DNA from 4 places in the Marinomonas posidonica IVIA-Po-181 genome. Region 4 is predicted to be linked to each of the others. Evidence: predicted binding sites of a transcription regulator. Region 4 holds the regulator's gene; each other region holds the start of a gene.
The links. Region 4 encodes FNR, which switches genes on or off when oxygen is low (the NO sensors DNR and NnrR bind a similar motif). Its sites were predicted from a motif close to TTGATNTANATCAA; they were not measured.
Positions count from the first base shown of each region.

Region 1: the regulator FNR is predicted to act here: its motif matches at 2,119-2,132, upstream of MAR181_RS11700 (cytochrome ubiquinol oxidase subunit I).
Region 2: the regulator FNR is predicted to act here: its motif matches at 6,022-6,035, upstream of cyoA (ubiquinol oxidase subunit II).
Region 3: the regulator FNR is predicted to act here: its motif matches at 2,078-2,091, upstream of MAR181_RS15650 (DUF4856 domain-containing protein).

Region 1 is NC_015559.1:2,514,350-2,522,442, reverse strand. Features, by position in the region: gene MAR181_RS11710 (TauD/TfdA dioxygenase family protein) at 213-1,073, shown strand; gene MAR181_RS11705 (alpha/beta fold hydrolase) at 1,051-1,956, opposite strand; gene MAR181_RS11700 (cytochrome ubiquinol oxidase subunit I) at 2,285-3,859, shown strand; gene cydB (cytochrome d ubiquinol oxidase subunit II) at 3,861-4,997, shown strand; gene cydX (cytochrome bd-I oxidase subunit CydX) at 5,102-5,212, shown strand; gene cydD (thiol reductant ABC exporter subunit CydD) at 5,218-6,954, shown strand; gene MAR181_RS11680 (amino acid ABC transporter ATP-binding/permease protein) at 6,938-8,093, shown strand, end outside.
Region 2 is NC_015559.1:72,392-80,484, reverse strand. Features, by position in the region: gene MAR181_RS00370 (tannase/feruloyl esterase family alpha/beta hydrolase) at 1-633, opposite strand, end outside; gene cyoE (heme o synthase) at 814-1,704, opposite strand; gene cyoD (cytochrome o ubiquinol oxidase subunit IV) at 1,757-2,077, opposite strand; gene cyoC (cytochrome o ubiquinol oxidase subunit III) at 2,077-2,700, opposite strand; gene cyoB (cytochrome o ubiquinol oxidase subunit I) at 2,703-4,682, opposite strand; gene cyoA (ubiquinol oxidase subunit II) at 4,682-5,743, opposite strand; gene pdxR (MocR-like pyridoxine biosynthesis transcription factor PdxR) at 6,394-7,887, opposite strand; gene MAR181_RS00335 (GNAT family N-acetyltransferase) at 7,853-8,093, shown strand, end outside.
Region 3 is NC_015559.1:3,392,702-3,400,794, forward strand. Features, by position in the region: gene MAR181_RS15645 (sterol desaturase family protein) at 1-535, opposite strand, end outside; gene MAR181_RS15650 (DUF4856 domain-containing protein) at 563-1,960, opposite strand; gene MAR181_RS15655 (helix-turn-helix domain-containing protein) at 2,154-3,128, opposite strand; gene MAR181_RS15660 (ethanolamine ammonia-lyase subunit EutB) at 3,318-4,739, shown strand; gene eutC (ethanolamine ammonia-lyase subunit EutC) at 4,736-5,587, shown strand; gene MAR181_RS15670 (ammonium transporter) at 5,787-7,148, shown strand; gene MAR181_RS18510 (hypothetical protein) at 7,151-7,315, shown strand; gene MAR181_RS15675 (LysE family translocator) at 7,472-8,093, shown strand, end outside.
Region 4 is NC_015559.1:1,863,401-1,871,493, reverse strand. Features, by position in the region: gene MAR181_RS08815 (YfaZ family outer membrane protein) at 1-501, shown strand, start outside; gene MAR181_RS08810 (adenine phosphoribosyltransferase) at 586-1,128, opposite strand; gene fnr (fumarate/nitrate reduction transcriptional regulator Fnr) at 1,152-1,913, opposite strand; gene hemN (oxygen-independent coproporphyrinogen III oxidase) at 1,936-3,306, opposite strand; gene MAR181_RS08795 (alpha/beta family hydrolase) at 3,444-4,040, shown strand; gene tusA (sulfurtransferase TusA) at 4,074-4,307, shown strand; gene MAR181_RS08785 (CBS domain-containing protein) at 4,353-4,946, opposite strand; gene MAR181_RS08780 (hypothetical protein) at 4,995-5,294, opposite strand; gene adhP (alcohol dehydrogenase AdhP) at 5,507-6,523, shown strand; gene sdhC (succinate dehydrogenase, cytochrome b556 subunit) at 6,824-7,204, shown strand; gene sdhD (succinate dehydrogenase, hydrophobic membrane anchor protein) at 7,195-7,545, shown strand; gene MAR181_RS08760 (MaoC family dehydratase) at 7,621-8,043, opposite strand.

The sequences.
Region 1 (8,093 bases), 650 kb from region 4:
GTCTTATTTACTGTCATAACTTTCTCTTTAGTACGTCTAATCCATAAGTGTTAGAGCAGACTGTTTCCATACTTCCTTTCACTACGCACTGAATTGCCTCTTTATATTGATGTCTTTGGGGAGGGCTTGGATGGCTTTGTTAGAGGTTTTTGTGGGATGGTGTGTTGCTAATGGCATCTTGTTGATCCTATGGCGAATACCCTAAGGTGGTTATGAAGATTGTTCCCTTAAGCCCAAGCATTGGGGCCTTAGTCGAAGGCGTTGTTTTGTCGGCGTTATCCGAGGCTGAATTTGGCGTTTTATATCAGGCGTTTTTGCAGCACAAGGTGCTGTTCTTCCATGATCAAGCATTGACGGTAAATGAGCATTTGGCACTGGCTGAGCGCTTTGGTGAACTGGAAGCCGCGCATCCGTTTTTTCCGCACTTGCAGGAAGATAATCGTGTTGTGGTGATTGAAACGGCTCGTGGTAATCCGCCCGGTAAAAGTTATTGGCATACGGACATGACTTGGCAAAGTGTGCCGCCAACATGTTCCATCTTGCACGCGCAATACGTGCCACAGCAGGGTGGCGATACAATTTGGTGTGATATGGCGGCGGTATGGTCTGATTTATCATCGGCGGAGCAAGCGGAATTGCGGTCATTGAACGGCATTCATGCTTTACATGCGTTTGCAGGCAGTCGTTATGATCATCAGGATGAGAAGGGCGACAGTGTGATTCGCCAGCGTGCACAAGAATTTCCACCTCAGCTTCGACCTATCAGACAAACCCACCCAGAAACTCAGCAAGAGATGTTGTTTATCAATGAACAATTTACCCGCGCGATAGAAGGCATGACAGAGCAAGCCAGTCAGCAGCGGCTAGCGACTCTCTTTGCTAAGGCTCGACAAGAGAAATATCAGGTGCGCTTTGCTTGGCAACAAGGCTCGGTGGCGATTTGGGATAATCGAGTGACTCAGCACTTTGCCGTCACTGATTATGGTGATGAACCAAGACGTTTGCATCGAGTGACGGTAAAAGGGGATCCCGTATTCGCTGGCATCGCGGTTAATAACGGCTGTGAAGATTGATGGCCTGCACCGCTCTCATCACTTGTTCTGGGTGGTGTTGATGTAGTTTTTTGTCGGTTTCTTCAATCAAGGTCAAATGAATGTCGGCCTGCTGAAACAAACTCTTGGCTAAACGCATGTAACTTCCTGGATGAGCAGATTCAGCGACAACCGTTTGTAACCAGCCAACAGGTTGGGTTAGGTTAGCAAGCTGATCCTTTGCTTGGCTCAAGCTCTGTTCCAAGTCGACTTGCTCCAGTTGTTCACGTCGCCATGATTCAGAAAAGAGAAATCTAGGAAGCCATCTTAATGCCGGTGCGTACCATGCGGCGTGGATCTGTTCGCTCGTGAGTGTGGCATTGATCAAGATTACCCCACGTACAAAATCTGGGTACTCGGCCGCAAGTAGAGAAGCCAAAGCACCACCATAACCATTGCCAGCTAACAGAATTTTATCTTTGCCATTACGCTCCCAGATGTTCTGGATCACTGGGGCCAGCATTTGAGACTGCATTTCCAAGCGACTTGGAAATTCTCCTGCATAAGTGGACTTGCCCCAACCAGGACGGTCCAAGGCGATTAAACGGTATTTTTGTTTGACGTTGTCAGCCTGAAAGTAGCGTCGAAAACTTGACGAATCTTCCCCAGAGTCGTGAATAAACACCAGCGTATCTTTCGGGGTTAGGGAGCGATCACTGCTGGCATAGTGGAGTTTAAAGTCGCCATTGGGGCCTTCCATATAGAGTAGGTGGTTTTGCACACCTTCCGGATTGTTCGTGACCTGTTGTGTCAAGTTGGTATTTTTGGGCGCATCCGTACTTTGTTCACAAGCCAGTAATAAGCCAGCTAATGATACGAATGTCATCAGACGTAAAAAAGCAAATAGGTTTAAAAAGGCCTTCATGAATTGATTTCCGTATTGCAAAAATGCATTAGCAAAAAGTAAGGGTCATCCGCGACCACTTGTTCGATAAAGTTAGAGATTGTACATCATCATTAACAATAAGCATTGTTCTTTACTTTCATAGAGGCGTCTTTCCTGCTTATTGCTTTCAATCTCTTTATATTGATCTACAGCAATGTTTCAAAATTCAACAGCAATCATAATCCATTCTTATAGTAAGCCCTGATCTCATTTTTGGGGCTTCGGTGGGCGTTAGATAAAAAGAACACTGTGCCAGAATGTGTCGACAAACGCCTTTTTCTCAATCAAATGAATGGGTTGAAGTCATATGATTAACGAAGCTGTAGTGGATTTATCGCGGTTTCAGTTTGCTCTTACTGCGCTGTACCACTTTTTGTTTGTCCCTTTGACATTGGGGATGTCCTTTTTGCTTGCGATCATGGAGTCAGTTTATGTGATCACGGGCAAGCAAATTTACAAAGACATGGTGAAGTTCTGGGGCAAGTTGTTCGGAATTAACTTTGCCTTGGGGGTCACAACAGGTTTGACAATGGAGTTTCAGTTCGGAACTAACTGGTCATACTACTCTCATTATGTGGGTGACATTTTCGGCGCACCCCTTGCCATTGAAGGCTTGATGGCCTTCTTCTTAGAGTCAACTTTGGTCGGCTTGTTCTTCTTCGGTTGGGACCGTTTGAGCAAGGTTAAGCACTTAATGGTGACTTGGCTGGTGGCATTGGGTTCTAACTTATCGGCATTATGGATCTTGATTGCCAACGGTTGGATGCAAAACCCAGTGGGCTCTGCATTCAACTACGAAACCATGCGAATGGAATTGGTGGATTTCGGTGCTCTATTATTGAATCCTGTGGCGCAAGTGAAGTTTGTTCACACTGTATCCGCCGGTTACACCACGGGTGCCGTATTTGTCCTAGCGATTTCCAGCTACTATCTGCTGAAAGGGCGTGATCTTGCGTTTGCACGTCGTTCTTTTGCCATTGCTTCAGCGTTTGGTTTGGCGTCTGTGTTGAGCGTTATCATCTTGGGTGATGAGTCAGGTTACGAGTTGGGTGAAGTGCAAAAAGTGAAATTGGCAGCGGTTGAAGCCGAGTGGGAAACCCACGAAGCGCCAGCGCCTTTCACTGTTATTGGCTTCCCTAACCAAGAGCTTGAAGAGACGGAGTTTGCGTTGCACATACCAGGCTTAATGGGCTTAATTGCCACTCGTTCTTTAGACGAAGAAGTGATGGGCATTAAAGATCTGAAAGAGCATAACCGTCAGCGCATTATTAATGGCATCTATGCCAACCAGTTACTTGAAGAACTGCGTAACGGTAATGAAGACCCATTGGTGCTGGAAAACTTTGATAAAGTGAAAGACGACCTCGGCTATGGTCTCTTGGTGACCGCGTTTAATGAAGACATTAACCGTGTTACGCCAGAAGACATCGATATGGCAGTCGAGTATTCCATTCCAAAAGTCGCGCCTTTGTTCTTCTCATTCCGCATCATGGTGGCGTGTGGCTTCCTAATGCTGTTGATGTTTGCGGTGGCTTTCTACCAGAATGCCCGTCGCCGTATTGGTCAGAACCGTACCTTGCTGAAGCTGTTCGTGATGAGCTTGCCATTGCCTTGGATTGCTTGCGAGACAGGTTGGTTTATTGCCGAATATGGTCGTCAACCCTGGGCGATTGGTGAGGTATTGCCAGTTCACGTCGCAGTGTCCAATCTTACTGCTGGAGAAATCTGGCTCACTATCATTGGTTTCACCGTTCTGTACACCGCCTTCTTAGTGGCAGAGATGTACTTGATGATTCGTTTTTCGAAGCAAGGGCCTTCCAGTCTACATACTGGACGTTACGCTCTTGAACAAGAAGCCGATCAGTTGAAGCAAGGGGTATAAGATGGATTACGAATTATTAAAAATCATTTGGTGGGTGTTGGTCGGTGTTTTGCTGATTGGCTTCTCGGTAACAGATGGCTTTGACATGGGCGTGGGGAGCTTGTTGAAAGTGATCGGTGGTAACGATGCTGAGCGTCGTATCATGATCAATTCCATCGCGCCTCATTGGGACGGTAACCAAGTGTGGTTCATTACCGCAGGTGGTGCCTTATTTGCCGCTTGGCCTGTAGTATACGCAACGTCCTTCTCAGGTTTTTACTTTGCCATGATGTTGGTGTTAGCGGCCTTGTTCTTTCGTCCTATTGGCTTTGACTACCGTTCAAAATTAGAGAGCTCTAAATGGCGTAATAGCTGGGACTGGGGCATTGTATTTGGTTCAGCGGTACCACCAATCATTTTCGGTGTGGCGTTCGGTAACCTGTTTCAAGGGGTGCCATTCCAGTTTGATGAATACCTACGGGTGACTTACACCGGTTCTTTCTTTGCCTTGCTAAACCCTTTTGCGATTCTATGTGGTTTGGTTAGCTTGATGATGCTAGTGACTCAAGGCGGTGCTTGGTTGTTGATGAAGACCGAAGGTGAGCTATTGCGTAAGTCTGGTATGTCGACAGCGGTGACTGGGTTCCTTGCAGCAGTCATCTTCATCTTGGCGGGCGTTTGGTTAGCCTATGGTATTGATGGCTATGTGATTACCAGTGTGGTGAATGGTAATGAAGCCATGACGCCATTAATGAAAACCGCTGAAGTGCAATCCGGCGCTTGGTTGGCAAATTACACTAAAGTACCGGCTTTGATTTTGGCTCCAGTGATCGGCGTTGCCGGTATGTTAATGGCGGCCTTGGCGGGTCTGAAACGTAAAGGTGGATTGGCTTTCTTGAGTTCATCATTGGGCATCGCGGGCATCATAGTGACGGCGGGCGGTTCTATGTTCCCATTCTTAATGCCATCTTCAAGCTTTCCAAGCATGAGTTTGACTATGTGGGATGCGACCTCTAGTGAGAACACCATGATGATCATGTTTGTTGTGGCTTGCATCTTTGTGCCAATCGTACTGGGCTATACCTTGTGGAGCTACATCGTCATGTATGGTCGTTTGAATAAAGAACACATTGAAAACAACAAACACTCTTTGTACTAGCCAATAAGACCAAAAGTCAAAAAGGCTAAAGTATAAACAACAATTATGATTGATAAGGTGAGGCGCTAAGCGCTTCACCAAGTCATCACACAGGAGAATGCATCATGTGGTATTTTGCTTGGATTCTAGGCATTTTATTGGCCTGCTCTTTCGGTATTATTAATGCCGTATGGTTAGAGTTTAATGGTTACGAAGGTGAAGAGGAGCAACACTAACGTTTATGGCAGGAAGTAACGAAGTCTCCCGCGCTAAAAAAGCGACACGAGTGAAACCCCCCGAAGCGATGTTTCTGGGGGATTTGGCGAACCAGCAAGCGAAACGTTATCGGCTTGCGCAAGGGTTCGGAGCGCTGTTTGCTGTGGCGTTGGTGCTTCAAGCCTGGGCTTTTGCCAATGTCTTTTCGGACATGGTACTAAGCCAAGAGTTTTCTATCTTCTTCCTGATGTTGGCGTTATTTGCTTTGCTACTGCGCGCTCTGGCTAATTATGGTCGAGAGCGCGTTTGTGCGTCTGCCAGTCGACACATTCGCTATGGCTTACGGCACAAATTGATTTCCCATCTCACACAACTTGGCCCAGCGCGTTTGCGCATTGAAGAAGACGCGGCCTTATCCACGCGAGTGTACGAACAAGTGGACGCGTTGGACGATTATTACAGTCGTTACAAGCCACAAGTTTTTATGGTGACGCTGATTCCATGTGTGATTTTACTGTCTGTCATCCCTGTGTCTTGGGTTGCCTTTTGGGTGTTTATGATCACCGCCCCTTTGGTGATTGTGTTTATGATTTTTGTCGGTCATAAAGCCGCTCAAGCCAACCGTCGTCAATTTAACGTGTTGGCCATGCTGTCGAATCAGTTTATGGACCTTAGTCAGGGATTGGCTGAGCTAAAACGCTTGGATCGCACCGGCGAAGCGCGAGAGCGTTTGTCCTACAGTGCTCAGGTGTATCAAAAAACCACCATGGGTGTGCTGTTATTGGCCTTCCTATCAACGGCGACTTTAGAGTTGTTTGCCTCGCTCGCCATTGCCATGATTGCCTTGTATTTAGGTTTAGGGCTGTTGGAAATCCTTCCTTGGCAGGTTGGTGTTGCGCCAGTGACCTTAACGCAAGCCATGTTTCTATTATTACTAGCGCCGGAGTTTTATCTGCCATTGCGTCAGCTGGGCAATGATTACCACGCCAAACAAAAGGCCGAGGCCGCCGCGACCGACCTGATGAGTATTTTGAACACGCCTTTGTCGGTTCAGAAGGCTCAGGTTGTGACAACAGAATACACACCAAGTAGCGTGCAATTGTCTTATTTGTCGTTTTATCAACTGGCTTGGCATGAAACGGGCCGTCAGCGCCTTGCGCCGATTACGGCGGACATTCAGCAAGGTGAACGAGTGTGGTTGAGCGGAGTCTCTGGTGTGGGTAAATCCAGTTTACTGCACTTATTGCTGGGCTTTGAAGAAGGCTATCAAGGCCAGTTGTTTGTCAAAGGAAAACCATTCGATCAACTGGACCTAAGCATTTGGCGAAGCAAGCTAGCTTGGTTACCGCAAACCCCAGAATGGGTCAACGGCAGCATTCGTCGTAACCTCTTACTAGGCATCACACCACCGAGTGACAGTGCCATACAAGCAGCCTTGCGAGACAGTCAGTGCGAGGCCTTTATCAAGGCGTTGCCAAAGGGGTTAGACACACCTTTAACAGAACTGGGCAGCGGCTTGTCAGGTGGGCAAATGCAACGTCTATCCATTGCCCGCGCCATGTTGTCTAAGGCTGAGGTGTGGTTGTTAGACGAGCCTTGTTCTGGTCTGGACACAGAGACGGCCGACGCGGTGCTGGAAACCTTAGAAAAAGTCTCACAAGGTAAGACATTATTGATGGTCAGTCATGACACTCATCCTATACATTGGGCCGATAAGCATTGGGTGTTAGAGCACGGAGGTCTGCATGAACAAGTCGTCTAAGTTGAGCTTGCGTGGGCTTCTATTAGCCAACCCTTGGGGCTTTATTATTCCTGTGTTGACAGGCGTTGCGGCCAGTGTCGCCGGCGTCGCCTTGTTGGGGGTGTCGGGTTGGTTTATTTCGGCAGCAGGGTTAGCAACGGCCATGGGCAGTGCATTGGTCTTCAATTATCTGACCCCGGGGGCCATCGTACGTGGACTTGCCATTTTACGAACGGCAGGCCGCTATGGTGAACAGGTCACAGCGCACAATCATCTACTGGGGTTATTACGGATCTTACGTCTGTGGGTTTGGGACCAACGAGTGGCTAAGCAGACAGCAAGCGTACACACACAAAGCCGTGGCGATTTATTGCAACGCTTGGTGAGCGACCTTGATCAAATCATTCGCTGGCCGCTGGTGGTGTTTCTACCTTGGTTGTACGCTTTGCTTGGTTATCTTGGGGTAAGTCTGTTGGTGTATTGTATCTCCCCAAGCTTACTTTGGCCGTTGGCGGTTTGCGCCATATGGCATTTAGTCTTACTGCCGTATTTGTGTGGTCGTATGGCCAGTCATGCGGTGCATGTTGGACAGATATTGGGTGTGCATCGTCGCAGTCGATTTGTCAGCTTATTCTCCGCTTTAGTGACCTTGACTATTCGAGGGCACTGGCAAGATTATGCGGCACGTTTAGAGCAGCTTGATGAACGCCAACGTCGCATGGAATTTGCCATACAGCAAGCGGTTAGTTTAGGGCGTTTACTGGGGTATCTGGTCACCATCGTCTTATTGGCCAGTGTATTCTGGTTGCTAGGGGATTTTTCTCTGCAAAGCGGAGTCTGGCATTTAAAGCAAGGTGTGCAGGGTACTTGGGTGGTTGGCTTAATATTGGCATTATTGGCGGTCAATGAATTGGTCTTGCCATTGGTGCAGTCTTTTGTGGCGCAAGGTCAGTCACAAGTTGGGTTACGCCGATTAAATCAACTACAGCAACCCGCATCCGCTAGAGTCTCGCATGCAATGGCATCCCTTACTCAATTGTCGTTAACTGAGTGGCGTGGTTTTCATATCGAGAGCGGACTGGGCAATCAGCCCATTGATTTCCAGATGCAATCAGGGGATCGCCTTTGGTTGCGTGGAGCAAGCGGCACAGGCAAATCAA
Region 2 (8,093 bases), 1.8 Mb from region 4:
ACCATGAAACATCTTTGGAAAACGGCTGGCGGCGACCATGGCAGTTCGACCACCGTTTGCCTGTCCAATACCATACCGATATTGCACTGGTGCCGTATAATACTGTTCCGTTAAAGCCTGTGCGACGGGCATAATTTTTTCCATCGCATGATACGCAAATTCTTCTCTCGCGGTCGCATCCCGACCGAATAAGAAGGGGGTAGACAAACCATCCGCCGCTTTTTTAAACGCCTCATTGTCATGACCTTCATTTGAGCTGACAACGGCAAAGCCTTGATTTATTGCATATTGATTAACCGTTAAACCCGTGATTTTACCAACAGCAGGGGCAAGCTCACCACCAAAGGCCGTATCAAATTGATACGCAAGACGACCTTGCCAACCAGAAGGTAAACGAAGTTCAAACCGAGTTGTATAGAAGGTGCCATCTTTACCAATACGTCGACTCACCACACCTTGGACCAGACAATAAGCAGTTCGAACTTGTTCCGTCGGAGCATACATAGCGGTCTTGATTTCAAGCTTATCCGTTGCTTGAGCTCTAAGTGCCTGACATTGCATGGCGTCTGCCAGTACTTGATTACTCATAGCAAATGCCATTAAGGCGATAGAGTTGATCAAAAACCTCTTCATTTCTTCGTCCTTCATTGGAGTAGCAATCAACGTCGTCTTGGCACAAGGCTTGTTTAATATTGAAACAACGACTTAGGTGGTATTCAAAATACCCAATAATGTGGGAAATGGGAAGTTATCAACTTGGGGAAGGGGAAAATAAAAACGGGCTCATTTGAGCCCGTTTTCAATCAATCAAATTTAATGTGCCGATAACACCAATAAATCTGGTGACACTTCATTAAAATCAATCGCCATTGTTACGCTCAAGGCTGTCACAGTAATGATTGAAAAGAAGAACACTTGTCGTGCCCAACCGTTTAAATCAATGTCAGCACGATATCCTCTTAATGCCATTGCCAACCACCAAAGGCTAGTCGACAAAGCCACGACCATAAAACCAATACCGACGTATCCCGCCAGTGGCAATAATGCCGCGACAACAGCAAACGCTGCTATGTGCAAGATGATATGACGCTTCGCTTTGGCAATACCTTGCGAAACAGGCAGAACAGGAATGCCAGCCGCTTTATAATCATCAAAACGAAAAATCGCAATCGCATAAGAATGTGGCATTTGCCAAATGCTGAACATGGTCAACAAAATAGCTGCGCCGGCATCAAATTGGCCTGCTGCTGCGCAATATCCCACCACGGGAGGAACAGCGCCAGATAGACTACCAATGAAAGTACCGTAAACAGACTTACGCTTGAAGTATAAGGTATATAAGCCAACGTAGACCACGTAACCGAAGACAGCAAAAGCAACCGCTACCCAGTTAGTGAAATACGACAACAAAGCAAATCCAATCACACCCAGCACCACACCGTGAAAAAATGCGGCTTTACCGGACATTTCACCATTCACCGTCACACGATTACGTGTACGCTTCATTTTGGCATCAATGTCACGATCGATGTAATTGTTGATGGCACAACCAGAGGCGACAACTAACGACAAGCCAATGACCGTCATTAACATCAGCATCCAATCGATATCGCCACGAGCGGCTAAGAAAAAGCCACCCGCAACAGATATAAGGTTGCCCATAATGATGCCAGGCTTAGTTACCTGTAAGTAACGCTTAAACATCTTTAGGGCTCCCTTCGCGGTTTAATTTCCGCATCATCACAATCAACTCGGCTTACATCATCATGGCGTTGGATGCGTAGATAATCCATACGGACAACGCAACAACCATGACAATGATGACAGCTGAAAAGATAAATGAATAAGTATCCAATTTGCCTTGATCAGAGAAGTCCAAATGAAGGAAGTACTTCAAGTGTACAAAAATCTGAATAACAGCCAACACCACGATCGTGATGTAAGTTGGACCTTTATCAAACGCTTCCGTCATCACCATCCAGAAAGGAATACCCGTCAGGATCACTGACCAAATAAAGCCAGTTAGGTAAGACTTAACGCTACCGTGTGAATGTGCTTCAGAAGAATGATCGCTCATTAGATCGCCCCCATCAGATAAACAACGGTGAATACACAAATCCAAACAACGTCTAAGAAATGCCAGAACAAACTTAGGCAGCTTAAACGTGTTACAGCACGGCTAGTAAGACCGGTTTTTATGACTTCGATGATCATTACGAACATCCAAATCAAACCAGCGGTTACGTGAAGACCGTGAGTACCCACAAGAGTAAAGAAGGCAGACAAGAAAGCACTCGTCTGAGGTCCATGACCGTGAACAATCAGGTGATGGAACTCATAAATTTCCATTGCGATGAACATGGCACCCAAAACGAAAGTCACTAGCAACCAGCCTAGTGTGCCTTTCTTGTTCTTGTTGTGCGCACAGATCATAGCGAAACCGTAAGTGATACTTGAAACAAGTAGCGCTGCGGTTTCCGCTAGAACAAAGTCCAACTCAAAAATTTCTTTACCAGATGCGCCTCCCGCTGTGTTCATAAAGAGCACAGCGTAAGTCGCAAAGACGGATGCGAACAACAAGCAGTCCGTCATTAAGTATAACCAGAACCCAAATACCGTGTTGCCACCAGTATCATGGTGCTCGTCGTGATGTGCACCCGCTTCGTGAGCATCGTGCGTATTCATATGTGCAGTACTCATGATTACCCCTTAGCCACGTTATCTAGGTGCTCATTTTCGATTTGAGCGATTTCATCAGGCTGTACGTAGTAGTCAACGTCTTTCGTGTAAGCACGAATGATGAAGGTTACGATAGAACCCGCAAAACCTAGGATTGCTAACCACCAAATGTGCCAGATCATCGCAAAACCAAATGCGGTAATTAGGCCACCGATAATAATACCAGCAGAGGTATTTTTCGGCATGTGGATTGGCGCATAGCTTGCTTTACGTTGGTAAGCCGTGCCTTTTTCTTTCATATCGGTGAAAGCATCGATATCGGAAACAACAGGCAGCTCAGCAAAGTTGTAGTACTGTGGAGGCGATGAAGTCGACCACTCAAGTGTATGACCATCCCAAGGATCACCCGTTGTATCAAGGTTTTGTTTGCGATCACGGAAGCTCACGAACAACTGCAGAAGCTGACAACCAATACCGGCGAAGATAACAACCGCACCCACTAGAGCAATGTACAACCAAATGTTCCAGTCTGGGTTATCTGTGTGGTTCAAACGACGAGTCATTCCCAAGAAGCCCAATACGTAGAGAGGCATGAAGGCTAGGAAGAAACCAACCAACCAGCACCAGAATGCCGCTTTGCCCAATTTCACGTTCAAGTGGAAGCCCATCGCTTTCGGGAACCAGAAAGCAAAACCAGCTAAGTAGCCAAATACCGCACCACCAATGATGGTGTTGTGGAAGTGAGCAATCAAGAACAAGCTGTTGTGCAACACATAGTCAGCACCAGGAACCGCTAGAAGAACACCTGTCATCCCACCAATGGTGAAGGTCACCATGAAACCCAGTGTCCAAAGAACTGGTACCGTCATACGAAGACGACCACGGTACATAGTGAACAACCAGTTAAACAGTTTCACACCCGTTGGTACGGCAATGATCATTGTCATCACACCAAAGAAGGCATTCACATTGGCACTTGAACCCATGGTAAAGAAGTGGTGCAACCATACGATAAATCCAAGAATGGAAATCGAAGCCGTTGCCCAAACCATTGATTTGTAACCAAACAGACGCTTACCAGTAAAGGTAGAGACGACTTCAGAGAAGATACCAAACGCTGGCAGCACTAGGATGTACACCTCAGGGTGACCCCATGCCCAGAACAGGTTGATATACATCATTGAGTTACCACCGCCATCATTCGTAAAGAAGTGGAAGTCTAGGTAACGGTCTAATGTCAACATCGCCAATACAGCAGTCAAAATTGGGAACGAAGCAGCGATCAGAATGTTGGCCCAAGTACAGGTCCAAGTAAAGATCGGCATGTCCATCAATTTCATACCAGGAGTACGCATTTTGAAGACAGTTGCCAAGAAGTTAACTGCCGTCAAGGTCGTACCGATACCAGATATCTGCAACGCCCATATGTAGTAATCAACCCCAACACCCGGACTGTATTCCAATCCAGCAAGAGGCGGATAAGCCACCCAACCTGTCTTAGCGAACTCACCAAGGCCAAGAGAGATGTTTACCAAGATCGCACCAGATGCAGCCAACCAGAAACTTAAGTTGTTCAAGAATGGGAAGGCAACGTCACGTGCACCGATCTGTAGTGGCACGACAATGTTCATCAAACCAATCATAAATGGCATAGCCATAAAGATGATCATAATGACACCGTGAGCAGTAAAGATCTGGTCGTAATGGTGTGGCGGTAGATAACCTGGATCACCGCTGGTTGCGAGCGCAAGCTGCAAACGCATCATGATGGCATCGGCAAAACCACGCAATAGCATGATCAAAGCCAACACAATGTACATGATACCAAGCTTTTTATGGTCAACCGAGGTCAACCAATCGCGCCACAGAACGCCCAACAAATTATTTTTTAGAACCAGGAATGCGACAACACAAGCGACTACAGCAACAACACACAAGGTGGTGATGACAATAGGATCATGTGGAATTGCTTCCATAGAAAGTTTGCCTAAGAAACCAGACATTATTTATCAGCCTCCGTATGCATATCATGCGATGAGTGTTGAGACTCGTCATGATTCATATCACTGTGGTCCATTTCCTCATGATTCATTTCACCATGGTTCATGTTGCCATGAGCCGAATTATCGTGAATCATTTTAGAATCAAAAACAGTTCCTTTAAGCAACTCAACTTTGCCGTGATCTTTCATGAACTTCATTACATTGTCCATGAAAACACTTGATTTAATTGAATTGTAGTATTGAACTGGAGTAGGTTCGTGATGATGAGCATCTAGATCGAATTCAGCAAGCGCTTCATAAGAAGCCTGATCCAATATGCCGTTGTTGATTGACCCAGCAATTGACTCAGCTTTCACACCTTCAACCCAAGCATCAAAGTCCGCTTCTGTTTCAGTCGCGATGGCTTTGAATTTCATGCCGGTAAACCCAGCACCACTGTAGTTTGAAGATATGCCATCAAATGTACCTGGCTCATTCGCAATCAAGTGCAGTTTTGTCACCATGCCTGCCATTGAGTAGATCTGGCTACCCAACTGAGGGATAAAGAATGAGTTCATTGTACCTTCGGAAGAAATCTTGAACGCAACAGGAACATTGGCTGGGAATCTCAGCTCGTTCACAGAAGCGATACCAAGGTCCGGATAGATAAACAACCATTTCCAGTTCATCGAAACAACCTGGACATTGATGTGTTCTTTATCCGACTTCAAAGGCTTGTAAGGGTCCAATGCATGAGTAGATTTCCAAGTAATCACACCAAGAACGATGACAATTACGATTGGAATGGCCCAAACAATAGTTTCAATTTTTGTGGAGTGCGACCACTTAGGTTCGTAGATTTCATCACGACCTTCACGGTATTTCCAAGCGAAATACAATGTCATGAAGATCACAGGAATCACCACAAGTAGCATTAATAGAGTAGCAACAATAATAAGTTGCTTCTCTTCAATACCAACCTGCCCCTTTGGATCGAGCACACCACCCTGACAACCGGCGAGCAAGCCCACCATTAGCGCCAAAGCGACTTTACTTAGGATACGAGTTAACAAGAGAATCATCCTCTAACCCCGAGGTTCACAAAACTGCTACTTGACCATCAAGTAACAGAACGAAAATCCGGCCTAGCCGGGTATTTCAGTAAAGATCACCACACTGAAAACAGCATAAGAATCATTACTTGGCTAAAGTTAATTAACGCAATAACGATTCTTTTGGATCACCTAAATCTGAAAAAGGTACTCAACATTCGTTCCGTGAATCGAGCCACAACTCGATTAACTGCTTTCCCACAAAGCAATCACGAAGACAGCGAATGGCCAAATTTGGCGAGCAAAGGTTGATATCGGTCATAGCAGACCCACATCTAACCAGTAATACTATAGTCAACTTGTATAACAGAGAGCTTAATATCCGTTTGTTTTCCTGCGTGCCTTAGATACAAAAATTCCTTTAAAGCCTTATGTTTATTAAGATTTTAAAGGAGCAACACGCCAGGCAACTGGCTCAATCTAATTATCCAATTTCCACGTTATCGTACCCTTGATAGCGACGTTTTAGCCACTAAGCACAAATTACGGTGTGCGGAATATACCAAAAACCGAACAATCACACAAAGTCTAGTTTAGCCTTTGTTGTCACTTGCTTCACCGAATTTTTACAAAAATCACATTCTACAATCAAGATCGGGAGCCTGCTGCGCCAGTAGACGTCAGCTGGCGTTTTTAAACATCTTTAACAAAACCGACCGCATGGTGATTAAAAGGTGCTTCATGGTCGATTCATCAATACCACTGAACCCCAATACAAACCCCACCTTCGCATTCATGACATGTCGATAATGCAAAGACAAGGGCGACAAGCTGATAGAATCTTGCTGCAATCGTTCCGCGACGATACAGTCTAATGCTTGCTGTCCATTTTGAGGTCGACGCCACTCGGGCTTAAACTCAATCAACACATGCATACCGCCTCTTGGCTTCTTCCAATCAAACCAAGCCGACAAATACTCAGACAAAAGCGCTAAAAGCATATCTCTTTTAAGTCGATAATGACGACGCATACGATTTAAATGTCGATCAAAATTGCCCTGGATCAAGAAATCCGCAACAACAGGTTGCATTGGCAACGAAGCTGACATACCGATTCTAGATTGAATTTGTTCCAGTAATGTGACGTGCGCCATCGGTGCGACGATGAATCCCAATCTCAGCCCTCGAAACAAGACTTTTGAGAAACTCCCCACGAAAAACACCTTATTTCTCGATGCTTCATGAGCCTGTGCACTTTGCATGAAAGGCACTTCCATACGCCCCTGATAGACAAATTCGTTGTCGTAATCATCCTCAATCACCCACCAAGGAGAAGACTCTTCTTGCAATGTTTGCAGCCACTTTTGGCGACGCTGGGAGCTAATCGAGGTGCCAAGCGGGTATTGGCGATTGGGCGTCAGGATGGCGACATTTTCGCCCTGAATGGGCTCAACTAAACACGGGCCTTCATGATCAGTAGCAATTGATTGTATGTTTGAGTGTTGCCCAAACGCTTGCCAAATCGGTGGATAGGTCGGTTCTTCTAACCACCAATTCACCGCACCACCATCAATCGATGACAAAGCATGCTGCAGAAGTTGCAGCGAATCTCGGTTACCGGCGGTAATGATAATTTGTTCTGCACAACAGTCTAACCCTCGAACGCGGTATAGATAGTCCACTAAAGCCGTTTTAAGCGGCGGGTAGCCCGTAAGATAACCGCCTTGCATCACATGATAATCCGGCTTAAGCCAGCTGCGTCGCATACTAGCCGCCCATTCTTTACTGGGGAAAACCTCAACGTCAACACCCGCATCAAATGTAACATATTGGCTCTTATGAGAAGGTGCGAGATGGTTTTTATTAGACAGCGTTGACGTCTCCCTTCGAGGTACCTTCCTCTCTGCTCGATAAGCCAATTGCGGGGCCACAAATACCCCACGCTTTAATTCACTGACCAGAATGCCTTCCGCAATCAATTGATCATAAGCTCTGGATGTGGTGCTTCTGGACACCCCTAAAGACGTTGCCAGTAGCCGCGAAGAGGGCAGCTTATCACCAACCGCCAATTCACCAGACGCAATGCCTTGCTGAATCTGACTTATCAGTTGTTGGTAGTAAGGTCCGCCTTCGTCCTCTATGGATAAGCGTAAACTGGCAATAGCATACTTCATTCGATATCTGGCCTTATTTTTTATAATCATTCTGGCTATTTTTAAAAGGACCAGATTTGCATATTCTTATTTATACCAGTGTACCCAGACGTACTCAAAACTCTTTTTACTAAAAGGAAATATTACCGTGATCAACATTCGCCAAGCAGAATTAGAAGACCTAGCAGCTGTTGTCTCAATGTTTGAGCAATATAGACACTTTTATC
Region 3 (8,093 bases), 1.5 Mb from region 4:
GCACCCGATGAAACGCCCATAAAGCAGGCCATTTATGCAACATGCGGTGCAAATAGAAACGGCTAAAGTCGTCTAGCAGAAAATAGCACAAAGTGAATAAGGCAATGACATAGCCAGTTGGTAAGCTTATTAGGTCACCCAAGTGTGGCGACCAATTCTGACTTTGATAATACAACCAGGTGGTCAGTAACACGCTGCTGAGCAATCGCGGCGACAAAAACGCCATCACATAGCGATTGATAAAGAAAATGGCATAGTCGATTCGGGCCGATTTGTGCCACCAAACCCTAGGCGAAAAAAGTCTTTTGAGGTGTTGTTTGAATTGACCAGGATAACGCCAAGCAATAAAACCAAGCGCCACGACGAAGGCCGATACCAGATACCAGATCGACACCCGTTTCTGCACGCTTTGTAAATCCGCCAGCGTCTGCTGTAACACGCTCATCAACCAGTCAAGATACGTCATGGACACATAAGAGAAAGCTAAGACACTATTAAAATAGCAGAAATCACATGAAAATAAGAGAAGGCCCATGACCTTCTCTTATTTGATGCTCACACATTAGTCGTTTTCAGCACTCACACCCGTATTCAGGTTTTTCATTAGATCAGAAATCCCTGCAGTACGATCATTCAGCTTCGCTTTCAATGCAAATTTCTCAGCCAAATGCACTTGCAGTTTCAGCATGTTCAGCTTGTACTCATTCATAGAAATACTCTTACCTTGAATGAAAGCACCGTCTGCACCCACTGCAACCACTTGCGAATCACCGAACAACACCGGACTGAAACCGGTTAAGCGATTCAACTGAACTTGCGTCTCGCCCAACTCACGACCAGCCGCTTGCAGCGATAAAGTAAAGCCTTTCAACTCCCCCCAATGTTTCACATAGTTGCGATATGGCTTAGCAATATCACCATTGGACTTCTCGGCTTGTTGTAAAGTTTCAATGTCTTTGTACACACTGCCAGCGTATTTAAACGCCGCCTCGGCAATGACTTTCTGCCAGTTGCCAGCAATCACTTTGGCGTAGGCTTGCAACTCTTGTCGCTCAGTATTAGACAGTTTCTCACCTTGCGCATCTTGGATCAGCTTACGACCATCGTAAAAGGCTTTCATGATGGTATGGAAATATCTTGTGCCACCTGACGCATCAACACTTGCTGCATAATAGGCATGAGCAAACGCCATTTCAGATTTCAGATCCACCGCACCGTCTTTATTGAAGTCGGCCTTAGCAAACACTTCTGGCTTCATTTTCGTGATGTTGACGACTTCTTTTGGCGTTAAGCGCAAAGAATGAATGGGGGCGCCAAAGTAACCAAAGGCTTCGTCCCAAACATGTTCTTTGCCTGTGTACGCCACACCGTCTTTGTACGCTTTGTCATTAGGATGCACATCCGCACCTAACTTCTCATCCAAATAATGGTTTACCGCTTTGTTATAGAACACGGCACCCATGGAGAATTTAGAGATCAACTGAATGTAGTCGTAACCATTAACTGGGTCGAAGCCGCCTTTTGTTTTTGCCGCTTGCACTATCATGCTGTTTAGCACTTCAGCCGCCGTCATATTACCTGGCCAGCCTGTTACCACACCCTTGTAAGCACTGGTGGCCAAATCTTTTCCTGATGACAATTCATCCATTTTGGTTTGTTTAATCGCAAAGCCTTTCTTAGAAACTGGGTCGATAATGTCACGACCAGCCGCCGTTCCTGAGAAGTATAGATTCAACTCGTCAAGCAGAGCTTGATTGTCGTTACCCTTGCCTTGCTTACTCAACACCTTGATCGAGTTATGCAATGCGTGACGCGCTATTTGTCCGCCATATGACACTGAGCTTGTTTTATCGCCCTGATAGTCCTTTAAAGTAATGCCAAATTCATAGGTTGGTTCTGCTGCCTGCGTGGCCCCCGCCATGCTTAACATCAGCAAAGATAAAACCCATTTATTTTTCATATTGAACCTCTAGTCATACTCACGCTGAGTATTTTGTTATTTTAAAATATGCAAAAAAATCGCAAGAAGGAACAAAGATACTATTGATTCTTATTTTTACTTAATGAAAAAAAACTATTGATTTATATAAAGTGTTTATAACTGAGTATAATAAAGAAAAACGAAGGCTAAAAGAGAGAACCTAACGACAAAATTAACATCGCCACTCTAAGGTTTGAGAAGGCTGCTCTCCAAACAATTGTTTATAATCTTTGGCAAATTGACTCAGATGCCAAAATCCCCACTGCGCGGCAATTTGGCTAACGTTAATGCTATTCGACGTCGTATCAAAACTGGCCTGTACAAGGGCACGCCGTACCCCATTTAAACGAGTAAAACGCAGATATTGAATTGGACTGACGTCTAAAATACTTTCAAAACTGTATTGCAATGTGCGCCGACTCACATTGGCGACTTCACACAATTGCGTTACGGTTACTGGCTCATCCATATGCCCATCTAAGAAATCTCGAGCACAATCCACTACTTTCTTACGATGATGATAACTTTGTGTTTTCGCCGGCTGAGGCGTTTCCACTTTCAGTACTTCCAGTAACGCCATCAAAACAATGTCTTTTTGCAAGCGTGAAGGTGTCTCATTTTGGGTGACGGATAACATGCGCTCTAGTAAAAACCTCACATCATTTAAGGTTTTTTCTGGCACGCCTAAACGGCCATATTCCGTGAGCTCTTTCCAGTTTAAATCCACACCATGAATGTTAGCGGTTGCCATCAGGTTCGATTGATCCACCACCAAACCAAATAAATCGTAATCTGCTGGGGTCGATAAATGAAACTCGCCACCGCCAGGACGACACATGATGGTGTCTGGACGTATGGTCAAACCATTGATTTTACTAGGCTCTTGCCCTGCTAACGGGATACCAAGCCAGACGGAATCCGGCCACACAACACACTTTTGCTGTAACGCTTGGCTAGTGTGTTCACAAAACACCTGTAAGCCGTCAAAAGGCAACTCCACAATGCGGCCATAAAAACTACCACGACTGGTTTGATCATATTCTTGCTGCCAGTTCGTCAGATTACTGGCATGCAAATCTGCATCATGCGCTTCTGAAACACGAACCGCAGAGCCCCATTTTGGTGCGCTTTCGGTCATATTTAACATAACAACCTCACAAATAAGACCCTAACAAAACAATAACTCATTGATATTTATTGAATTTTTTAAATTTGCCATTATTCGATAACTCATTTCTGACAAATTGCATAAAGTAGGTATCAGCAAAACTTATGCCTTAATTCGCAATCCATCGCCTTAACGCATTAACACTTGAGTTTATTAAGAGCTGGTTTTATGAGTCATCACAACAAGACCTTCCAATTTCGTCACGCCATAGGCGAACGCACCTTTGGCTTCGTTGACCTTGCTGAACTGATGGCAAAGGCCACTCCTGCTCGCTCTGGTGATCGTTTAGCTGGCGTGGCAGCGGAAAGTGCGGAAGAGCGTGCTATCGCACAAATGACTTTAGCCGATGTCCCTCTCACTCTCTTTTTAGAACAACTCCTAGTCCCCTATGAAGAAGATGAAATCACTCGCTTAATCATAGATGAACACGATAAAACAGCCTTTGCCCCCATTGCTCACTTAACCGTTGGCGGATTTCGTGATTGGTTATTGAGTGATCTGGCCAGTCCAGAAATACTTCAACAAATTCGAGCTGGCGTTACCCCTGAAATGGCAGCGGCGGTTAGTAAAATTATGCGCAACCAAGACCTCATTTTGGTCGCCAAAAAATGTCATATCAGAACAGCTTTTCGTAACACCATAGGCCTTCCTGGGCACTTATCAACGCGCTTACAGCCCAATCATCCGACCGATGACCTCACTGGCATTGCGGCTAGTATGTTAGACGGTTTGCTGTACGCCAATGGCGATGCGGTCATCGGCATAAACCCTGCCACCGATAATGTTCAGCAAGCCAGTCGTTTGATTAAAATGATGGACGACGTTATTCAGCACTACGACATACCAACTCAATCTTGCGTTCTGACTCACGTCACCAACACCATCGAATGCATAGAACAAGGTGCACCCGTTGATCTAGTATTTCAATCGATTGGTGGCACGCAAGCCACTAATGATAGCTTTGGCTTTAATCTAGCGACGTTGGCTGAAGCTCAAGAGGCTGCCTTATCCTTGAACCGAGGCACGGTTGGCAACAATGTGATGTATTTTGAAACAGGTCAAGGCAGTGCTCTGTCCGCCAATGCAAACCACGGACTCGACCAACAAACCTGCGAAGTAAGAGCCTACGCCGTAGCCCGCAAATTTGACCCACTGTTGGTCAACACTGTAGTCGGCTTCATCGGACCAGAATATTTGTACGACGGTAAAGAAATCACTCGCGCGGGTCTCGAAGATCATTTTTGTGGAAAGCTACTCGGCCTGCCAATGGGTTGCGATGTTTGTTATACCAATCACGCAGAAGCTGACCAGAACGACATGGACAACTTGCTGACACTATTAGGCGTGGCCGGTTGCACCTTTGTCATGGGCATTCCCGGTTCAGACGACATCATGCTGAACTACCAAACGACCTCATTTCACGATGCACTTTATGCACGACGTGCCTTGGGTTTAAAACCGGCACCGGAATTTGACGCTTGGTTAGCCAAAATGGACATTTTTAAAAATAACCAGCAGTTCACCCTAAACCAGCAACTGCCTGACGCGTTTCAACCTTCTTTACAGCGCTTAATTGGAGGTCGGTCATGAAGCATGATGACGATGCTCTAATCGATGCAGTAACAGAAAACAGCTGGCGAAAACTCAACGCATTTACCGATGCTCGTGTTGGCCTTGGGCGCTCCGGAGTGAGTGTGCCTACTCAACATTTACTGGCGTTCCAACTGGCTCATGCACAAGCAATTGATGCGGTTCATGCGCAACTCGATAGTCAGCAACTGTCACAACAAATCATGGCCCAGGAATGGGCTCCAAGCTGTGCCCCCCTATTTTTGCACAGTCGCGCGACGGACCGCGCAACCTATTTACAACGACCGGATTTTGGTCGTCGCTTAGATCAAGCTTCTGTCGACAAATTAGAGCATCACCAAAACACCACAGGTGACCGTTATGATTTGGCGATCGCTGTTGTAGATGGCTTATCTTCTTTAGCGGTAGAGCAAAATACCTTGCCATTTTTGGACGCGCTTTTTTCTTACCTAAACCCAAGTAAAAATAACCAACAGCAAACTTGGTCAGTCGCCCCCATCTGTTTTGTTGAACAAGGTCGAGTCGCCCTAGGAGATGAAATTTGCGAAAAGCTAAACGCCAAATGCGTCATTGTGCTAATAGGTGAGCGTCCTGGCTTAAGTTCTCCAGATAGTTTAGGGCTTTACCTTACTTGGGGTGGCAAAGTCGGCTATACCGACGCCTATCGAAACTGTATTTCGAATATCCGACCGGCCGGGTTGGTGTATCAAGAAGCCGCTCGTAAAGCCTATTACCTATTAAGTGAAGCGAGGACCTTGAAACTGTCCGGTGTGAAACTCAAAGACCGATCCGATGATGACCACATCACAGATCTTTCACAGGAAACAGAAAACTTTTTAATTTCATAACCTGAAGCATGGTCGCTACAGGTCACTAGATATTCTGCTGGGTCCCCCAGTGGATATCAGCTTTATGGCCCATCAGAGCCACCAAGCTGAATAAGTAATCATGGAACGACCATCAGAAAACAGCGCATAAGATGCTGACTGATAAACAGGCCACTTGTGGCCATTAAGCAACTAAAAACCCACAGAAAGGAACAAAACTATGGCAACAGAAACCCCAACTTTGGAATCCTTGCAAGCATCCCTTGATGCTCAGCAAGCGATTTTCAACATGCACCAAGCAATGAATGTAGAAGTCTTCTACTGGTGGTGTACCGCCATCATGGTGATGATTCACGCAGGCTTTCTTGCTTATGAAATGGGTGCATCTCGCAGTAAAAACGCCCTAGCAGCAGGGGTGAAAAACATTCTTGCTTTGGCTGTTATCATCCCAACTTTCTACCTGTTCGGCTGGTGGATTTATAACGCCTTCCCTGGTGGAATCATCCCAGCTGAAGCGGCTTCAGCACTTCCGTGGTCGCAAAGCATGGGGCCAGATGTACAAGACATGGGAACTGGCATATTCTGGGCAGCTTTCGCTCTGTTCGGTGCGACAACAGGTTCCATTATGTCCGGTGCGGTTATTGAACGTATTCGCGTCAGTGCATTCCTAATCCTAACCGTTATTCTTGGTAGCGGCGTGTGGATCCTAGCAGGTGCTTGGGGCTGGCACCCAGACGGCTGGATGCTAACTGAATTGGGTTATCATGATGTCGGCGCTTCCGGTGTTGTTCACGCGATTGCTGGCTTCTTTACCCTTGGTGTATTGATCAACCTAGGACCACGAGTGGGCAAATTCATCAATGGAGTGCCTCAACAGATCCGTGCTCACAACCTACCAATGACGTTAATTGGTTTAATGATGATCATCTTCGGTTTCTTCGGCTTCCTTGGCGGTTGTATCATCTTTAACGGTGGTGAAACAGGTTGGACAACCATCTACAACAACCCAACTAACTTATCCGCCTTCGCCTTTAATACCCTAATGGGCTTTGCTGGTGGCGTGATCGGTTGTTACATTGCCACTCGCGACCCATTCTGGACAATGTCAGGTGGTCTGGTTGGTATTATCTCGGTAGCAGCAGGTCTTGATCTATACGATCCAGGTTTGGCTTTCATTATCGCGACTTGCGTTAGCTTTATCGCCGTGGGTGCCGCGAAACTACTTGAGAAAAAAGGCATTGATGACGCTGTTGGCGCAGTGGCTGTACACGGTGTCACTGGTGTTGTGGCTGTTATCTTGGTCGGCGTGTTTGCTGGCGGTACGCCAAACGTTGGTGGCAACCCAGCCATCAGCTTATATGGCCAAACAGTATGTGCCATTGTGATGGCGGTATTAGGCTTTGTACCTGGCTACTTCGTGTCTTACTTATTGAAGAAATTCAACATGTTACGCGTACCAGAAAACGTCGAAGTACTGGGTCTTGATGAAGTTGAAATCCTAACCCATCCTTACCCTGAAACAGTACCAGCGAAAAGCAGTGCACCTACAAATGTCGGTGATCTAGAAGCGAAAGGAGCATAATTATGGGAACGTCTATTACTACTTGGGATAATGTATCAGCGTATTTTACCTTTGCAGATAACCCACTTGCTCTGATGTTATTCAGTTTAGGGGTGGCTGGCATTGTAGTTGGATTAATCCGATTCATTATGAAACACGAAAAAGAAGCGTTTGAAAATCACAAATAAGCGACTTCACGTTTTATAATCTTATGCAACTCAAAACGCTCGATGTTCTTCATCGGGCGTTTTTATGTTAAAAATCGCCCACGAAACATTCAAAAGAGATTTTTTATCGAACTAAATTAAAGTGTCATAACTTCTAAAATCACCAAGGAAATGCTTATGGACTACCATACTCTGTTAATTTATACGGTCGTTGCTTTTTTTTACGTCATCAGCCCGGGGCCTGCGGTATTTCTTGCCCTCTATAATGGAGCCTCTCGCGGACTAAAAGCAGTCATGGTTTCGGCGTTAGGCAATATCATCGGCCTCTTCTTATTGTCATTCCTTTCAATCAGTGGCTTGAGCGCCATTTTAATGGCATCTTCGACCTTATTTATGGGCGTCAAAATCGTTGGCGCAGCTTATCTTATTTATTTAGGCATCAACCAACTTCGCGCTACAGGTAAATCATCAACCCGAGACAATACTAAAATCGAAGGCAGTGAACGTGGTTTATTTTCTTACTTTAAGGAAGGACTTATTGTTGCGGCGACAAACCCAAAGCCGATTTTATTTTTCGCCGCCTTGTTCCCACAGTTTTTAGATATGACCCAACCTATTCCTCTACAATTTATTCTGATGACAGGTATTTTCATGCTGTTTTCCCTTCTATCCCTCACCCTCTACGGCTACCTAGCACAGCAAGCCAAAACTCTGGTACGCCATTCAAACATAGGGAAATGGTTTCAACGCCTCAGTGGTGGCCTTTTTATCGCCATGGGAATAAGTTTATTTCAAGTTA
Region 4 (8,093 bases):
ACGGCTGGAGTCAACTTAACAAACGAAACGGTTCAAGGTAATGTAAACCTAGATATGGGCTCTTTTGGAATTGGCGCTGGTCTATCTCACGATAAAGATGAATCCACTTCAACTGGTTATCTTGGCTTAAGTGTTCAAGATTCAGAAGGTGGCGGTGGACCACTAGAAATAGGTATTGGAGTGCGTTTATACGCAATAGATGCAGAGCTTGAAAATGACGATGATGAACTCTCTCTTGCCTTAACCCTAGGTGGCTGGTACCGCTATACATTGCAACAGGCGAATCGAATCAGCCTCTATGGTTCTGTTTATTATTCACCAGAAGTCCTTTCCTTTACCAACTTGAATCATATGTACACTTATGATTTCCGCTTAGAATATATGACCATGAGAAACGCCCGCGCTTATTTGAAGTATGGCAATACTGTCATTGTCTATGAAAATGGATCTCGTAAAGAAACAAACAAAGGCGTATCTATTGGTGCAACGGTTGATTTCTAACAAAGCTTAATGTCAAAAGAGACTAAACGCTTGTAATAAAAAAGGTGACCATAAGGTCACCTTTTTTATTTATGGAATCACTTATTATTCGCCGTCAAAAGCACAAAGACTGTAAACAGGCACATTACTGTCTCTCAACTTTTGGCTACCACCTAAGTCAGGTAAATCAATAATGGCAGCGACTTCTTTAATATCAGCACCTTGCTGAGTAAGGAGCTTTATCGCCGCAAATAAGGTACCACCAGTAGCAATGAGATCATCAAAAAGCAAAACATGATCGCCTTCTTTCACAGAGCCTTGTTGAATTTCAAGTTCCGCTTCGCCGTATTCCAATGCGTATTTCTGAGAAATTGTCTTACCTGGTAATTTTCCTTTCTTACGCACTAGAATAAGCGGCTTTTGCAGTTCATACGCTAGAACGGCCGCAATCAAAAAACCACGCGCATCAATGCAAGCAATGTGAGTGATATCAGAGTCAATATAGCGATGAATGTATGCATCCACAACCATCCTCATTCCTTTTGGGTCACTAAAAATCGGGGTGATATCCCGAAAACTAATACCTTCCTTTGGCCAGTCTTCTACCGTTTGAATGAGTGATTTGACATAAAAATCATCGTAGAGCATCTCTAAAATTGCCTCTGTATTAATCAAAAGTGTGCAATTTTATCACAATCATTGGCCACGCCAACGAGTTTTTGCATTTCTTCAAAATTAACAATCTCAATCTCTTTACCATCCACATGAATCAATTCATTTTTTTGAAAACGTGTGATGACACGACTAACAGTTTCGACCGCAAGACCAAGGTAATTACCAATCTCACCTCGAGACATGGACAATCGAAAAGACGAAGCAGAGTAACCACGACGTTTAAAGCGATTTGATAAGTTAAGTAGGAATGAGGCCACTTTTTCATCTGCATTTTTTTTCCCTAGCAAAACCATCATTTGCTGATCATCAGAGATCTTACGACTCATGATCTTGAAAATTTGATGTTTAAGTGAGGGGATTTGTGTAGATAGTTCTTCCAAATGACTAAATGGTATTTCACATACCGTCGTTGTTTCTAGTGCTTTTGCAGAAACAGGGTAGGTGCTTGAGTCAATCCCACTCAAACCAAGCAATTCACTCGGACAATAAAATCCAGTAATTTGCTCTTCACCTAATGAGGTGATGTTATAGGTTTTGAGCGTGCCTGAGCGAACGGCGTATAAAGAATCAAAACTATCACCCTGCCTAAATAAGAACTCGCCTTTTTTAAGAGGTTTCTTTCGCTCAATAATTTGATCTAATCGGTTGATGTCTTCATCCGCTAAAGCGATGGGCAAACACAATGCACTCAAACTGCAATTTTGGCATTGAGACGTTAGTTTACTGCTGAACCTTGGCTGCGTGTGTGTGATAGCCATGTATATTCTCCCTAATCCTGATCTAGATAACTTTAGAATATTTGATTGTCCCATTAAGGTATTTGTCAAAAACCATACAAATGCCACGTATTAACAACCTGCCGCGCCCTGTGACTTGAATCCCTGTCTTTTTTTGAGAACCGATAAACTCTAACATGCCATCATTAAGCATAGGTTGGAGCTTCTCAAGTTCATTTTCGAAATATTCGGAAAATCTAATGTTATATTGATTTTCAATCTTGTCAAAGTGTAATGAAAACTGGGATATTAAGGACATAATGACATCATGACGTATTTTGTCATCTGTATGGCTGATATAGCCTCTCGCAATGGCTAACTGACCCTTTTCTATACTGCCTTTATAATCAGTTAAATCTACATGGTTCTGCATATAAACACCATGCAGGTTACTGATACCAGAGACACCAAATGCCACCAGATCCGTATCTGCATGTGTCGTATAGCCTTGGAAGTTACGATGAAGATGACCCGTTTTTTGGGCCAGCGCAAGGGAATCCTCAGGTTTGGCAAAATGGTCCATACCAATGTATTCATAACCTGCGTCAACCAAATATTGAATGCTCATTTTTAGTATAGATAACTTTTCACTGGCGATAGGCAAACTTTCTTCTGGAATGCGCTTTTGCGACCGAAAACGTTCGGGTAAGTGAGCATAATTGAATAAAGAGATCCGCTCAGGCGATAGTTTAATCACTTCATCAAGGGTTTTACGAAATGCTGTCTCAGACTGAAATGGTAAACCATAAATTAAATCAAAGTTAATGGATTGGATACCGAGTTCACGAGCCTCCTTCACCAAATTAGTCACCAGATCGATCGATTGGATACGATGAATAGACTGCTGAACTTTTGCATCAAAGTCCTGAATTCCCAAACTAATCCGATTAATGCCCATCGTCACTAACAGCGCTAATTTTTCACGATCAATTTCCCTAGGATCAATTTCAATACTGTAATCTTGGGAGCCATCATTGATCAGATTAAAGTGCTGACGAATGTAATCGAACAAGGTTTTAATGTTCTCTTGGCTTAGAAAAGTCGGTGTGCCACCGCCAAAGTGTAATTGCGTTACCTGACGTTGATTGTCCATCATTAGGCTTCTTAGGCGCATTTCCTCACCAAGAAGTTCAACATAGTCTGTGGCCTTGTGGTATTGCTTTGTCACAATTTTATTGCAGGCACAGTAATAACAAAGATTGGCACAAAAAGGGATGTGAAAATATAAGCTTAGTGGTAAATCGGATGGCGCCATCATTCGATCAATCAAGGCAATCTTATTGATGCTTGAATCAAATTGTGGTGCCGTAGGGTAAGAAGTATAACGAGGGCCGGACAAGTCATACTTTGCAATTAAAGCGTCATCCCAAATCATGATGTGTTCCTATTAAAATTTCTAATAGAAAGTTTACTCTTTCGTTTGATGTGGATGCCTGACACAGATCAATAAACTTAGACCAACTCAACACAAAACTTTATAATAAGCTTTATTTTCCACAGATTTAAAACCTTATGACACTACCTTTTTATGTGGCTCACGGTGCTGGAGCAGGGCATCTAAGTGACTTTTTGATTCAGCTTAAACAGTCTCTACAGAATGCATCATCGACAAAAGTAACCCCGGTTACCTTTGATTATATGACACAACAAGAGGCCACTGGCAAACGAAGACCGCCGACTCAATTTAAGAGATTGGTAGTAGAATATGAACACTGTCTATTGAATGAAACGGCGTGTGTGGTAGCTGGTAAATCAATGGGAGGGCGTGTTGCGACCCAGTTATCAAAACTTGATCAGGTTAAAGCGATTGTGTGTTATGGTTTTCCATTTTATCCACCTAGAAAGCCAGAAAAGCACCGTTTGTCTTTTTTAGAGAACCTAGAAAAGCCATGTTTGATTATTCAGGGAACTCGAGACCCATTGGGGAATTTGGATTGGGTTAGCCAACAAAAGTTGCCCCAAAATGTAGAAATTCATTGGGTTAATGGCGCTGATCATGACTTCAAAGTTTTAAAGAAATACAATAAGGACCAAGCTGAAGTGATCGAGGAGATTGCTCAGGTTACATCTGAATGGCTACAGAAAAAGCTAATCCTGTCGCCATCCTAATTTCATTGTTCAAATTCTATATAGAGGATATACATGGAACACCAAGCCGAGCTTGATGCGACTGGATTATTGTGCCCTGAACCCGTAATGATGTTGCACGCCAAAATGAGAGAGATCTCTGCAAAAGAGGTACTAAAAGTCACCGCAACAGATCCGTCAACGACTCGAGATATCCCAAAATTTTGTCAATTTCTTGGTCACGCTTTAGTGAAGCAGATTCAGGAAGAAGATACCTATTACTATTGGATTCAAAAGAAAGAGGCCTAATCATGATTAGGCCTCACCTTATATAAGAGCAAGCAACCTCAAAAACTAAGCCACTCTAAGTTTTTGAGCCACTTTTTTATCCTCTTCTAGTGCGATTTTATAGACCTGTTGAAAACTTGAGAAGGACACGTCTATGTCCAATCTTAATTCTCTAGCCACATCATTAGATGAAACCAATCCACGAATCGCCTTAGTTGCTTCGTCAATGACTAGCAAGTGTTGGTAGTGATTATTACGCTGACTAAACAAAAGAGACTCAATATCTGAATTCTTTAAAGACTTGTAGGACAAAGCCAAAAGCACTTCTTTTGGGCGCATTAAATCGGCTACAAGTAATTCAGATCTTTGATAACCATCCGCCACTTGGCGAATAAACACGTCTTCAGACAAGTCTTCCAAACTGATCACACCAATAAAATGATTGTTTGAATCGACAACCAACTTCATTCGTACATGCTCTTTGCGCATTAAAGTCACTAATTCATCGGCCCGAACATTTGATTCTATTACCCTTGGTCCACCTGCAGTGAAGTCAGTAAACACTGTTAGGGCAGAGGAATACAAGTTAGTGTTGTCTGCCGCGTGAGGCCAAGTTAATTCATTTACATCTTTTGTTGAAACATAGGTAAGTGTTTTCATAACGAAACTCCTTCAAAATTCAGTATTAATACAACTATTCTGAAAACGCTATGAAATGGGTGGTGCTCTTGGTTCAGTTTGATTGATGCAATTATTGGACGATATCTTAATAGGTGAGATATATCGGTTGATTAGAGCCTTGTTCAGCGGAATATAATCGCTGTAGACCAACAAAAGACTCTTATCTGAACCAAAATCCTGATCTGGGACAGCGGCTTCGCAAAATCTTTGGTCTAAACTGGGTTCAATCCAGCGCAATTGACTCACTTCTTTTGCATTGGCGCGTTGAGATATCGTCAACAAAGACGATAACAAAACCGCTAATATTACGAGTAACTGCACTTTCATATCACACCCAAAGCCATGCTCTAAGAAATTAATATAGGCCTGCTTAAAGCTAAATCACAGCCTTTTTTATTAAATTGCCCAGTATTTGCACTATGTGACGCAGTTTTTTGTATAAAGAATTCCCCTGAACTTGACCTATGTCGCCTTTCTTCACCACGCTATCGACTAACATCACCCCGACGAAATCACTCTATATTAAATAGGAGAAGTTGATGAAAGCGGCTGTCGCAAACCAATTTGGCAACATATTGAAAATAGAAGAGGTGGCCAAACCTCAAATAAGTTCTCATCAAGTCTTAGTCAAAATACATGCTTGTGGTGTATGTCATACGGATTTACATGCTTGTCATGGTGATTGGCCGGTCAAACCAAGCCTACCATTAATCCCAGGACATGAAGGTGTCGGTGAAATTGTTGAAATTGGTGCCAATGTTCAGCATCTCAATATTGGTGACAGGGTCGGCATCCCTTGGTTGTACAGTGCTTGTGGACATTGTGAATACTGTCTTTCAGGAGATGAAAACCTTTGTTTATCTCAACAAAATGCAGGGTATTCTGTTGATGGTGGTTATGCTGAATACTGTGCTGCGCATGCGGATTATGTCATTAAAGTACCTGATGGTTTAAGTTATGTGGACGCTGCCCCTTTGTTTTGTGCTGGCGTGACCACTTATAAAGCCTTAAAAGTTTCCCAGGCTAAGCCAGGAAACTGGGTCGCAATTTTTGGAATTGGTGGGTTAGGGCACTTAGCGGTTCAGTATGCGGCTGCCATGGGATTACGTGTTGTTGCAGTCGATACTGGTGACGCTAAACGTCAATTGGCCACAAAACTCGGTGCTGAGCAGTATTTTGACTTTAAAACAGACAATGTCGTAGATGAAATATTAAACCTTACAGGGGGAGTTCATGCGACGGTATGTACTGCTGTGAGCAAAGCTGGCTTTCGACAAAGTTACGATGTGGTCCGACGAGGAGGAAAATGCGTATTGGTAGGACTACCACCAGAAGACATGCCTTTACCTATTTTTAATACCGTTTTAAATGGTGTTAGTGTGGTGGGGTCCATCGTTGGTACTCGAAAAGACTTAGAAGAGTGTCTTGAATTCGCTGCACGTGGCAAAGTGAAAGCCATTATTGAAGAGAAGCAACTCGAAGACATTAATGACATTTTTTCCGACATGGAAAAAGGCGACATTACAGGGCGGATCGTGATGTCATTAAATCATTAACAACCAAAAGACATCTTCTCCAAAATCCTAAAAAAGGGCCGCATACACGGCCCTTTTTTAATTTCCTCACCGTACGAAACCTAATTTTGTGATCTAAAGCAGCACCATTTTCAGTATCTATTTTCACCATTCTGATCGATTTAAGCCTAAACTAAGAATTTAACGCTCTTGTTCTGCGCCAGTTTGTATTAGAATGTGTGCGTTTTTTCGATGTCATGACTATATTGGCATTAACTTGACTAATAATCTTGACCAGATTAAATCATCTCACTGCGTAATGATTGATAAAGGAGCTCAATAATGAGCAAAGCTCGACCGATCAACCTAGATCTGAAGACTATTCGCCTGCCGATTACGGCTATCGCCTCTATCCTGCATCGCATCTCAGCCGTCATCATTTGGGTTGGCTTGGGCATGTCACTGACAGCAGGTTACTTCTCTTTGCAGTCTGACGACAGCTTTAACTTAGTTTACAACTTCATGACTGATCACGTTGTTGGTCAATTTGTTGTCTGGGGTATTCTGACAGCACTAGGTTATTATGTGGTCGCTACAATAAAACATATTATCCAAGACTTTGGACACTTTGAAGAACTAGAAAGTGGCATGTTCGTTTCCAAACTTGCTATTGCAGTTGGCATTGTATTAAGTATTTTATCGGGAGTTTGGGTATGGCTATAAGTGCAGCAGATAAAGCCAGAAGTGGCACTAAAGAGTGGTTGTTTCAACGTATATCAAATGCCTTAATTTGTCTTTGGGCAATCATTACGGTGATTTTACTTATTGATCATCAACCAACTAGTCTAGCGGATTTTTCTGCTTTGCTTGCGCCTATTTGGTACAAGGCTTTGTCGAGTGTTGTGCTGATTCTAGCGGCTTTCAATTCAGTGCTGGCTGGTTGGCAAATAAGCACCGACTACGTTAAAGGTGTTGCGATCAATCTAATCTTCAATCTTTTAGTTCGATTGATAAGTTTGGCGTACCTAGTGGTTGGCTTGTATGTTTTGTGGGGATTAAGCTAGACGCTGATCTCAGTTAAAACAGCAAGGTGTCATCACGAACGAACGTTTATAAATAACACCTTGCTGTTCATTCTTCTATTTAGCCGCTGGCAACATAATAGTTGCTTCACCTGTCACGACCGCTTTTCCTTCACACTCACAAACGGTTTTCAATGTCACACGGCGACGACGCTCATTAATATCAGCGACGGTAATTTTTGTGACGACTTCTTGACCAATAAACACTGGAGACCGAAACTTCAGAGTTTGCTCCAAATATATGCAACCCGGTCCAGGTAATTGTGTGCCAATGGCTGCTGAGATAAAGCCCGCAGTAAGCATGCCATGCGCAATGGGCTGTCCAAAAGAGGTAGTGGCCGCATAATCAGCATCTAAATGCACAGGGTTTGTGTCTCCCGTTACTTCAGCAAATGCATGAACATCTTGTTGCGTCACCGTTTTTCTATATTCAACAGTTTGATCTAATGACAATTCTTCTAACGTCAAGCCTGAATTCATTGCTAATCCTTATCGTGAAAATTTTCGCTATGGTACACTTTCAGCCAATA